3 regions of the Streptomyces herbicida genome follow, and region 1 is predicted to be linked to each of the others. Evidence: riboswitches for the same ligand, from Rfam matches in the RefSeq annotation. Region 1 holds a riboswitch; each other region holds the start of a gene.
The links. Region 1 has a riboswitch for cobalamin ahead of metE (5-methyltetrahydropteroyltriglutamate--homocysteine S-methyltransferase). Riboswitches for the same ligand answer to the same signal wherever they lie in the genome.
Positions count from the first base shown of each region.

Region 1 (3,834 bases):
TGCCTAGCACCCCGTACCTGACAGCCGTCCTGGCGATCGTCTTCACGATCACGCTCGCCCTGCGTGCCCTGCCCTTCGCGGTCCTCGGCAGGCTGCGCGACGCGACGCTGGTCCGGCAACTGTCGGTGTGGATGCCGGTCGGCATCCTCATGATCCTCGCCGTGACGGCCCTGCGCGGCACGATGGCCAAGGGCCCGCACGGCGCCTGGTACGCCCCGCTCGCGGTCGCCGTCACCATCGGCGTGCACCTGGCCTTCGGACGCCGCACGATCCTCAGCGTGGGCATGGGCACCGCCGTCTACGTCGTTATGGTCCACGCCCTGTGATCGCCCCGACCATCCGTTGAAGCCCGGCAGCTACTACGAGCGGATGGAACGACCACCGCTACAACCCCAGCCCGCACGCCGGCGGCGCCCGGGCCTCGGACGAACAGCACTTCAGCCCGCTCGGCGGCCTCGTCGTGCACGCGATCTGCCGCGCAGGTGCCGGGAAGGGACCCGGCCGCACACGAGGCGGCGCTCTCCACGGTGCGGCTGGAGCGGGCAGGGGGTCCATGTGTACGGCGAGGTCTGAACGGGCCCTGCTGCGACGGCGGTCCGAATGGTGGAGTGACGCTCCGGCGGCCTGCGTGACCCTCTAGGCTGGCCCGTGCAGCTGGTTCGCCCCGTCCGCCAGGCGGGAAGCGTCGTAAGAGGGAACCCGGTGGGAATCCGGGACTGCCCCGCAGCGGTGAGCGGGAACGACCGCCGTCATACGCACTGGGCCCAGGAGGGCTTGGGAAGCGACGGCCAGTAGGTGTCCTCCTCGGTGAGGACGTGCCCGCGAGTCCGAAGACCTGCCACTGCCCGCGTGCGAAGCACTCGTACGCGGACATCCCGGTGACCTCGAGGGCGGGTCGCGTACAGACCGAGCGGACGGCCGTGGGCCGCTGCCGTCCGGTCCGTCATCCCTTCGCGCTCTCCTCCCGTCACCGGGATCTCAGGGATTCATCTCGCGAAGGAGATCTCCGTGACCACCAAGCCCGCAGCCGCGGCAGCACGGGCCACCGTGTACGGCTACCCCCGCCAGGGGCTGGGCCGAGAACTCAAGAAGGCGATCGAGGGCTACTGGAAGGGCCGGGTCAGCGCCGACGCCCTCCGCGCCACCGCCGTCGAACTGCGCCGGACCAACTGGCGGCAGCTCGCAGAGGCCGGCATCGACGAAGTGCCGACCGGCGACTTCTCGTACTACGACCACGTCCTGGACACCACCGTCATGGTCGGCGCGATCCCCGCGCGCCACCGCGACGCCGTCACCGCGGACCCGCTCGACGGGTACTTCGCCATGGCACGCGGCACCCAGGACGTGGCGCCCCTGGAGATGACCAAGTGGTTCGACACCAACTACCACTATCTCGTCCCGGAGTTGGGCCCGGACACGGTGTTCGCGGCCGACTCCGCCAAGCAGGTCACCGAACTCCGGGAGGCCCTGGCCCTAGGCTTGACGGCCCGGCCCGTGCTGGTCGGTCCCGTCACCTATCTGCTCCTCGCCAAGCCCGCCCCCGGCGTGGCCGCCGGCTTCGACCCGCTCACGCTCCTCGATCGTCTGCTCCCGGTGTACGCCGAGGTCCTCGCCGACCTGCGCGCGGCCGGCGCCGAGTGGGTACAGCTCGACGAACCCGGCCTGGTCCAGGACCGGACCCCGGGAGAGCTGAACGCCGCGGCCCGTGCCTACCGCGACCTCGGCGCCCTCGTCGACCGCCCCAGGCTGCTGGTCGCCTCCTACTTCGACCGTCTGGGCGAGGCCCTGCCCATCCTCGCCAAGGCGCCGGTCGACGGACTGGCGCTGGACTTCACCGCGGCCGCCGCCGCCAACCTGGACGCGCTCGCGGCCGTCGGCGGGCTGCCCGGCAGGCGCCTGGTCGCCGGGGTCGTCAACGGCCGCAACGTCTGGGTGAACGACCTGGAGAAGTCTCTCGCCACACTTGGCACTCTGCTCGGCCTGGCGGGCCGGGTGGACGTGGCCGCGTCCTGCTCCCTGCTGCACGTCCCCCTCGACGCGGCCGCCGAGCGGGACATCGAACCCCAACTCCTGCGCTGGCTCGCCTTCGCCCGACAGAAGACGGCCGAGATCGTCACCCTGGCCAGGGGCCTGGCCCGCGGCACCGATGCCATCGCCGCCGAACTCGCCGTGAACCGGGCCGATCTGGTCTCCCGAGCGTCTTCGCTCATCACGCGCGATCCGGTCGTCCGCGGCCGTGCTGACGCGGTCGGCGACGCCGACGCCCGCCGCGTCCCGCCGTACGCCGAGCGGGCCGCGGCCCAGCGCGCCCACCTCGGCCTGCCGCTGCTGCCGACCACCACCATCGGCTCCTTCCCACAGACCGGCGAGCTGCGCACCGCCCGCGCCGACCTGCGCGCGGGCCGGATCGGTGCAGCCGGGTACGAGGAGCGGATCAGGGCGGAGATCCGGGAGGTGATCGCCTTCCAGGAGAAGGCCGGCCTGGACGTCCTCGTGCACGGCGAGCCCGAACGCAACGACATGGTCCAGTACTTCGCCGAGCGGCTCACCGGCTACCTGGCCACCCGGCACGGCTGGGTCCAGTCCTACGGAACCCGGTACGTCCGGCCGCCGATCCTGGCCGGCGACATCTCCCGCCCCGAGCCGATGACGGTGCGCTGGACGACGTACGCCCAGTCGCTCACGGACCGTCCGGTCAAGGGCATGCTGACCGGCCCGGTCACCATGCTCGCCTGGTCCTTCGTGCGCGACGACCAGCCGCTCGCCGACACCGCCCGCCAGGTCGCCCTCGCCCTGCGCGACGAGGTCAACGACCTGGAGGCGGCCGGGACTTCAATCGTCCAGGTCGACGAACCCGCCCTGCGCGAGACGCTGCCGCTGCGCGCCGCCGACCGGTCGGCCTATCTGACGTGGGCGACGGAGGCGTTCCGGCTCACCACCAGTGGCGTCCGGCCGGACACACAGATCCACACCCATATGTGCTACGCCGAGTTCGGCGACATCGTCCGGGCCATCGACGACCTCGACGCCGACGTCATCAGCCTGGAGGCGGCCCGCTCCCGTATGCAGGTCGCCCGCGAACTCGCCGCCCACCGCTACCCGCGCGAGGCCGGACCCGGCGTGTACGACATCCACTCCCCGCGCGTGCCCACCGCTCAGGAGGCGGCCGAACTGCTGCGCACCGGCCTGAAGGCCATCCCCGCCGAACGCCTGTGGGTCAACCCCGACTGCGGCCTGAAGACCCGCGGCTGGCCGGAGACCCGCGCCTCACTGGAGAACCTGGTCGCGGCCGCCCGCGCGGTCCGCGACGAGCTGTCGTGACAGTCGTCTGACAGGCGTGTCCGCTCCGGCCCGCTCGAGCCGGAGCGGACACGCGTCCCCGGGACGGGCTGTCAGGCGGACGGTTCCCGGTGGCGACGCAGCAGGGCCGCTAGCGCGCAGCGCAGGCACGTGGGATCCGCTTCCGCCGCCGTTTCCTCGACGGCGGGGCCCGGCGCGGGACACGTGCAACCGTCCACCGAACCGTGCTCGGCGGCCGCGATCAATGTCTCCAGTTCCCGCAGCAGTTGCTCCGTGCGCTTCGCCTGCTGGGCGAGAACTCGGACACGGGCGCTCTGACCGCCGATCTGCCGTCGGCTGGCGATCAGTTGCTCGTACTCCTCCAGGGTCAGGGCCACCGCCTCACGTCCGCCCAGGGTGATGTGGCGCGGCTGGGGATGTCTGGCCAAGGGGCTTCTCCGCTCGTCGCCTCCGCCGGTCGGTGTCCCGAGAACGCGAGAGGGCCCCCCGATGGTTCCGAAGGGCCCTCTTGTGTCCTGAAGGGATCAGCGCGCG
Region 1 is NZ_JAUYWJ010000010.1:338,050-341,883, reverse strand. Features, by position in the region: gene Q8A52_RS22820 (branched-chain amino acid transporter permease) at 1-326, shown strand, start outside; gene Q8A52_RS22825 (hypothetical protein) at 1-7, shown strand, start outside; partial or broken gene Q8A52_RS22815 (thioesterase family protein) at 370-493, shown strand; cobalamin riboswitch at 638-857, shown strand; gene metE (5-methyltetrahydropteroyltriglutamate--homocysteine S-methyltransferase) at 1,009-3,321, shown strand; gene Q8A52_RS22805 (hypothetical protein) at 3,393-3,728, opposite strand; gene Q8A52_RS22800 (CbtA family protein) at 3,825-3,834, opposite strand, start outside.

Region 2 (3,834 bases), on a different contig from region 1:
CGAGAGCACCAACTGGTTCGTGAAGGACCTGCCGCTGCTGATCGCCTTCGGTGTGCTGGCCGCGTACACCTACTCCTCGGGCCTGCGGGCGCCCGCCCTGATCGCGTTCGTGAAAGACACGCTGATCTACATCGTCATCGCGGTGGCGATCATCTACATCCCGATCAAGCTGGGCGGCTTCGACGAGATCTTCACGAAGGCGGGCGAGGCGTACAGCCAGGTCAACCCGGCGACCGGCAAGCCGCGCGGCGCCCTCACCCCACCCGAGGCCGGCCAGTGGACGTACGCCACGCTGGCACTGGGCTCCGCGCTCGCGCTCTTCATGTACCCGCACTCGATCACCGCGACGCTCTCCTCGAAGAGCCGTGAGGTGATCCGCCGCAACACCACGATCCTGCCGCTGTACTCCCTCATGCTCGGCCTGCTTGCCCTGCTGGGCTTCATGGCGATCGCGGCGGGCGTCAAGGTGCAGAACGGCCAGCTGGCCATCCCGCAGCTGTTCGAGAACATGTTCCCGGACTGGTTCGCGGGCGTGGCCTTCGCGGCGATCGGCATCGGCGCCCTCGTCCCCGCGGCCATCATGTCCATCGCGGCCGCGAACCTGTTCACCCGCAACATCTACAAGGACTTCATCAAGCCGGACGCCACGGCCGCGCAGGAGACCAAGGTCTCCAAGCTGGTCTCCCTGCTGGTGAAGGTGGGCGCGCTGGTCTTCGTCCTGACGATGGACAAGACGGTCGCCATCAATTTCCAGCTGCTCGGCGGCATATGGATCCTGCAGACCTTCCCGGCCCTGGTCGGCGGCCTGTTCACCCGCTGGTTCCACCGCTGGGCGCTGCTCGCGGGCTGGGCGGTCGGCATGGTGTACGGCACCGTCGCCGCGTACGGCGTCGCCTCGCCGACGCAGCAGCACTTCGGCGGCTCGGCCAAGGAGATCCCGGGCATCGGGGAAATCGGCTACATCGGCCTCACCGCCTTCGTGCTCAATGTGGCCGTCACGGTGGTGCTGACCTTCGCCCTGAAGGCGCTGAAGGCCCCGGAGGGCGTCGACGAGACCAGCCCGGAGGACTACACGGCGGACGCCGGCGACCCGGGCGTCGAGGTGGAACTGCCGCCGGCGACCGCGGGCGCCGGCCACTGAGGACGCGGACGAGGACGGGCCGTCGGAGAAATTCCGGCGGCCCTTTGTCGTACCCGTCCTGCACACTCGGTCCCATGGACATCGAGATCAGGCGGACGGCTCCGGACGAGTACGGCACCCTGGGCGAGATCACCGCCCAGGCCTATCTCCAGGACGGCCTCCTCGACTTCGGGGAAAGCGACGGGTACCTCCGCGAGCTCAGGGACGTGGCCAAGCGCGCGGCCGCCGCGGAGGTGCTGGCCGCCGTGGCGGACGGCGAAGTGCTCGGCGGCGTCACCTTCGTGCCGGCAGGCGGGCCCATGGCCGACATCGCCCGTGCCGGAGAGGCCGAGATACGGATGCTCGCGGTCGCCCACGCGGCGCGCTGCCGCGGCGTCGGGGAAGCCCTGGTGCGCGCCTGCGTCGATCGCGCACGGGCCACGCCGGGCTGCGAACGGATCGTGCTGTCCACCCAGCACTCCATGCAGGCCGCCCATCGCATCTACGAACGCATGGGCTTCGTCCGCACACCCGAGCGGGACTGGAATCCCCTCCCCCACCTCGACGACATCACTCTCGTCACCTACGAGTTGACGCTCTGATACCGCCACGACACAACATCTGGGGGTGACACGGCAGCCCGGCACTAGATGTATGCTCATGCTCGCTGTCGCCGCAGGGGAATCCGGTGCGAATCCGGAACTGTCCCGCAACGGTGTACTTGCGCGTATCCGCCCACGGGCGAAGCGCGCTCGCGTCAGTCCGAGGACCTGCCGACAGTGCGCCCTGGCCACCCGGTCCGGGTGCCCCGACGTCCGGGCCTCGTGGAGTGGGCCGGTGGACGCGACGCCGCGTGCGCTCGTGTGCTGCCCCCTGCCCCGCGTCAGGCCCCCGTGCCGAGCCAGGGAGAGCCCCACGTGACCATCGCGCCAGCCGAACCGGCGTCAGCGACAGGCCTGGAGACCGACGGTCCCGGTACCGCGCTGCTGCGGACCCTGACCGAGCTGACCGCCGATCTGCCCGACGCCGACCCCGGCCGGGTCGCCGCCGCAGCGCTGCGCGGCCGCTCCGCCCGGGCGGACGAGACGGAGCTGCGCGAGCTGGCCACGGAGGCGGCCGCCGGCCTCATCTCCGAGGACCCGGCCTACTCCCGGCTGGCCGCCCGGCTGCTGACCCTCTCCATCCGCGCCGAGGCCGCCTCGCAGGGCGTGACGTCCTTCACCGGGTCCGTCGCCGTGGGGCACCGCGAGGGGCTGATCGCCGACCGCACCGCCGCGTTCGTGCGGCTGCACGCCGAGCGGCTCGACGCGCTGGTGGACGCGGCCGGCGACGACCGCTTCGGCTACTTCGGCCTGCGCACCCTGCACAGCCGCTACCTGCTGCGCCACCCCATCACCCGCAAGGTCGTCGAGACGCCCCAGCACTTCATGCTGCGGGTCGCCGCGGGTCTGGCCGAGGACGACACCTCCCGCTCCGTCGACGAAGTCGCCGCGCTCTACGGGCTCATGAGCCGGCTCGACTACCTGCCCTCCTCCCCCACGCTCTTCAACTCCGGCACGCGGCACCCCCAGATGTCGTCCTGCTACCTCCTCGACTCCCCGCTGGACGAGCTGGACTCCATCTACGACCGCTACCACCAGGTGGCACGCCTCTCGAAGCACGCCGGCGGCATCGGGCTGTCGTACTCCCGCATCCGCAGCCGCGGTTCGCTGATCCGCGGCACCAACGGGCACTCCAACGGCATCGTCCCGTTCCTGAAGACCCTCGACGCCTCCGTCGCCGCCGTGAACCAGGGCGGCCGGCGCAAGGGCGCGGCCGCGGTCTACCTGGAGACCTGGCACTCCGACATCGAGGAGTTCCTGGAGCTGCGCGACAACACCGGTGAGGACGCCCGCCGTACGCACAACCTCAACCTCGCGCACTGGATCCCGGACGAGTTCATGCGCCGGGTCAACGCCGACGAGCAGTGGTCGCTGTTCTCCCCGTCGGACGTGCCGGAGCTGGTCGACCTGTGGGGCGCGGAGTTCGACGCCGCGTACCACAAGGCGGAGGCGGACGGGCTCGCGAAGAAGACCGTCCCCGCCCGTGACCTCTACGGCCGCATGATGCGCACCCTGGCGCAGACCGGCAACGGCTGGATGACCTTCAAGGACGCCGCCAACCGCACCGCCAACCAGACGGCCGAGCCGGGCCACGTCGTCCACTCCTCCAACCTCTGCACGGAGATCCTGGAGGTCACGGACGACGGCGAGACGGCGGTCTGCAACCTGGGCTCGGTCAACCTCGGCGCCTTCGTGAGCAACGGGGACATCGACTGGCAGCGGCTGGACGAGACCGTCCGCACGGCCGTCACCTTCCTCGACCGTGTCGTCGACATCAACTTCTACCCGACCGAGCAGGCCGGCCGGTCCAACGCCAAGTGGCGTCCCGTCGGCCTCGGCGCGATGGGTCTGCAGGACGTCTTCTTCAAGCTGCGGCTGCCGTTCGACTCGGCCGGTGCGCGCGCCCTGTCCACCCGCATCGCCGAGCGCATCATGCTCGCCGCGTACGAGGCCTCCGCCGACCTCGCCGAGCGCAACGGCGCGCTGCCGGCCTGGGAGAAGACCCGGACCGCCCGGGGTGTCCTGCACCCCGACCACTACGACGCCGAGCTGACCTGGCCCGAGCGCTGGGCGGCCCTGCGCGAGCGGATCGCCGCGGTCGGCATGCGCAAC
Region 2 is NZ_JAUYWJ010000001.1:583,522-587,355, reverse strand. Features, by position in the region: gene mctP (monocarboxylate uptake permease MctP) at 1-1,141, shown strand, start outside; gene Q8A52_RS02670 (GNAT family N-acetyltransferase) at 1,216-1,722, shown strand; cobalamin riboswitch at 1,775-1,912, shown strand; gene Q8A52_RS02665 (ribonucleoside-diphosphate reductase subunit alpha) at 2,038-3,834, shown strand, end outside.
Region 2: another riboswitch for cobalamin. It lies ahead of Q8A52_RS02665 (ribonucleoside-diphosphate reductase subunit alpha); the one in region 1 lies ahead of metE (5-methyltetrahydropteroyltriglutamate--homocysteine S-methyltransferase).

Region 3 (3,834 bases), on a different contig from region 1:
CCGCGTCGGAGGTGGTGCCGGCGACGAGCAGACCACCGTTCATGACGTGCCCTCCTTTGCCTTGGCTGCGACGGCGCGCGCGGCGACTCCGGCGCCGAGCGCGAGCAGACCGACCCGACGGGAGAGCCGTACGGCCCGGTCGATGTCCTCGGCGGCCACGGCACGGCCGCCGCCGTTGAGCACGGGCCGGTGCTCGACCCGCCCCCCGTAGGAGAGGGTTCCGCCGAGCCGCACGCCCAAGGCCCCCGCGAAGGAGGCCTCGACGGGCCCGGCGTTGGGACTGGGATGCCTGCGCGCGTCGGCCCGCCAGGCGCGCAGGGCGCCGCGCGGATCCGGGCCCGCGGCGGCGGCCAGTACGGCGGTGAGCCGGGCCCCCGGCCACCCGGCGACGTCGTCGAGCCGGGCGGAGGCCCACCCGTAGCGCCGGTACCGGGGGGACTTGTGCCCGACCATGGCGTCAAGGGTGTTGACCGCGCGGAACCCGAGCAGTCCGGGCACGCCTGCCACGGCGCCCCACACCAGCGCCCCTACGACGGCGTCGGACGTGTTCTCGGCGACGGACTCGACCACGGCCCGGGCGATCCCGTCGGCGTCGAGCGCCTGTGGATCCCGTCCGCAGAGGTGAGGCAGCCGGGCACGGGCACCTTCCACGTCACCCGCCTCCAGGGCACGCCCGATGGCCCGGGCCTCCCGGGCGAGCGAAGTCCCCCCGACCACGGCCCAGGTGGCGGCACCGGTGAGTGCGACGGAGGCGGCGGGGGAGGGACGTACGGCTCGCCGGGCGAGGACGCCGAGGGCCACGGCCCCACCGACGCACGCGGCGGTGTGCAGCGCACCCCAGCCGCGATGGTCCCGCCACAGCACCCGTTCGACGGCGCCTGCCGCACGTCCGAACGCGGCGACCGGATGCCCACGGCGCGGATCGCCCAGGAGGAGGTCACCGAGGAGGCCGGCGGAGGCGCCGTACGCGAAGACGCGATCGGCACGCATCGGCTCAGCCGGCCGTGGGGTCGAGCAGCGACCTGGTGCTGTATCTCAATCGGCAGCCGAGCATGGCGATATGTCCTCACTCAGGGTGTCCGCGCCCTGGTTCGACGAGACCGGCGGTGGGAGTTCCTGGCTTCCGGAGAGTTCTTCCCCGGTGACAGTGGCGGGACCGCGCCGGATTCACACCGGCTTCCTCCCTTGCCGCCGTACATGGCTCCGGCAGTCCACCACGCCCCCGGAAGGGCCGTCAACTTGCCGTTGACCTGCAAGGGGAGAGTGTGCTGAGACCCACACCGGCGCTGCGCGGGCGGGTGTCAGGGCAGACGAAAAGGCTCCTCCCCGAAGGCATCGGGGAGGAGCCTGGTGAACCTGGGTCAGGCCTTGGCCATGATCAGGTAGATGCCGTACGCCACCGCCGCCGCGCAGGCCGCGAAGCACACATACGCTCCGGTGACCGCGAGGGCGGCGGATCCGCCCTGGGCCGTGGCGCGTTCGCGGCGCGAGAGACCTGCGACGCCGACGGTGAACAGGGCCACGATGGCGACCGTGACCACGAGGCTGACGCCGAAGACGGAGCCGAGAGCCGCCCAGTCGATCTTCATGGTGATGCTTCCTTAGTAACCGGGGCTCGGGGTCAGACGGTGGCGGCCGGAGGGGTCGCCGGGTCGGTGGCGGGGGCGGTCGCCTGGGCCGGGATCGTGGCCGTCAGACCCTCGGCAAGCGTGCCCGCCGGGGGCGGCGTCACGGCGGCGATCGCCGTGGTCACCACACCGGCCGGCTCCTCGGTGTCGTTGACGTTGCTGTGGTCGACCACCTCGCGGCGGGAGATCTTCCAGATCGCGGCGCTGGAGGCGACCAGGAAGACGGCGACGACTGCGGTGCCCCAGTCGCCCAGGTCGGTCACGGACTCCGCGAGCGCACCGACCAGAGCGGCCGCCGGCAGGGTCAGCGCCCAGGCCACGACCATGCGGGTCGCGGTGGACCAGCGGACCACGCCGCCCTTGCGGCCCAGGCCCGCGCCCATCACGGAACCGGAGACGGCGTGCGTGGTGGAGAGGGAGAAGCCCAGGTGGGAGGAGGCCAGGATGACCGTCGCGGCGCTGGTCTGGGCGGCGAAGCCCTGCTGCGGCTGAAGGTCGGTCAGGCCCTTGCCCATGGTGCGGATGATGCGCCAGCCGCCGATGTAGGTGCCGAGCGCGATGGCGAGACCGGCGGAGAGGATCACCCAGGTGGGAGGGTTGGAGCCGGGGGCGACGGCACCGCCGGCGATCAGCGCGAGGGTGATGATGCCCATCGTCTTCTGCGCGTCGTTGGTGCCGTGGGCGAGGGAGACGAGACCGGCGGAGGCGATCTGGCCGGCGCGGTAGCCCTTGCGGGTGGCCTCGCTGTCGGCGTCCTTGCTCAGCGCGTAGGAGAACCTCGTGGCCAGCATGGCCGCCACACCGGCGACGACCGGGGCCGCGACGGCCGGGATCAGGACCTTGGTGACGAGCACGTCGCTGTGGACGGCGCCGGTCCCGGCCGACGCGATCGTCGCGCCGATCAGACCGCCCATGAGGGCGTGCGAGGAACTGGACGGGAGCCCGACCAGCCAGGTCAGCAGGTTCCAGAGGATCGCGCCGACCAGGGCGGCGAATATGACCTCGGGACGTATGCCGTTCTCGTCGACGAGACCCTTGGAGATCGTGTTGGCGACCTCCACGGAGAGAAAAGCGCCTACAAGGTTGAGCGCGGCGGACATGGCCACCGCGACCTTGGGCTTGAGCGCACCGGTCGAGATGGTCGTGGCCATCGCGTTGGCGGTGTCGTGAAAACCGTTCGTGAAATCGAACGCGAGTGCAGTTACCACCACAATCGCGAGGATCAGCGAGAAGTTTTCCATTTACCCAGGCATTCGTTCGAAGGTCATTGGCCGGTTGACCGTAGGCAACCTGGATGAACGGAAGGTGAACTGAGAGGGGATTGAAGGTGTCTCTAGAAAGGGTTGTTGCCGGGCCGCCGCTCCTCTCCGGTCCGACGGCCCAGGCGCCCCTTGGGTCAGTAGCCCCGGGCGAACGACTTCAGGCGGCTCGAGGACCCGTTGAAGAGATTCTGGTCACCCGGCAGGCTGCCGCTGTTGCCGTACTGCCAGAAGGTCCAGTACGCCCACCCGGCCGGCAGCTTCCCCACGTCGGGCGAGCCGTGCCGGGCGATCCACAGGGGATGGTTCGCGGCGAACGCTCCGCTGCCGCCGGTGCAGGTGTTCCACCAGTGGGTGGTGGTGTAGATCACCGGACGGCGGCCGGTCTCCCGCTTCAGTTCGTCGCTGAAGGCCTTGATCCAGCCGACCATCTTCGCCTTGCTCAGGCCGTAGCACTTGCGCTTCTTGTCGTACGGGTTGTACTCGATGTCCAGCGCGGGCGGCAGCGTCCAGCCGTCCGCGGTCCAGGTGCCGCCGTTGCTCACGAAGTACGCGGCCTGTGCCGCGCCCGACGACTTGTCCGGCAGTGCGAAGTGGTAGGCGCCCCGGACGATGCCCGCGCCGCGCGAGCCGTTGTACTGCTGGCCGAAGTAGGGATTGCGGTAGTTCGTGGACTCGGTCGCCTTGATGTAGACGAACCTGGCGCCCTTCGCCTTGGCGCCCGGCCAGTCGACGTTCTTCTGGTGCGACGAGACGTCGTGTCCCTTCGGCAGGTTCGCCGCGGACGCCGGGGCCTCGGCGAGTACGGTCGCGGCTCCCCCGGTGACGAGCGCCGCCACGGACGCCGCGATCACTCGGGCACGGTGGCGGGACGGTTTGCGATCACAGGCCATGTTTCCCCCCGGAATGGCGACGTGCACGACAAATCGTCCAGAGATTACTGGTAG
Region 3 is NZ_JAUYWJ010000030.1:34,644-38,477, forward strand. Features, by position in the region: gene Q8A52_RS42025 (cobyric acid synthase) at 1-43, opposite strand, end outside; gene Q8A52_RS42030 (cobalamin biosynthesis protein) at 40-990, opposite strand; cobalamin riboswitch at 1,092-1,231, opposite strand; gene Q8A52_RS42035 (hypothetical protein) at 1,362-1,589, opposite strand; gene Q8A52_RS42040 (inorganic phosphate transporter) at 1,622-2,869, opposite strand; gene Q8A52_RS42045 (lysozyme) at 3,025-3,780, opposite strand.
Region 3: another riboswitch for cobalamin. It lies ahead of Q8A52_RS42030 (cobalamin biosynthesis protein); the one in region 1 lies ahead of metE (5-methyltetrahydropteroyltriglutamate--homocysteine S-methyltransferase).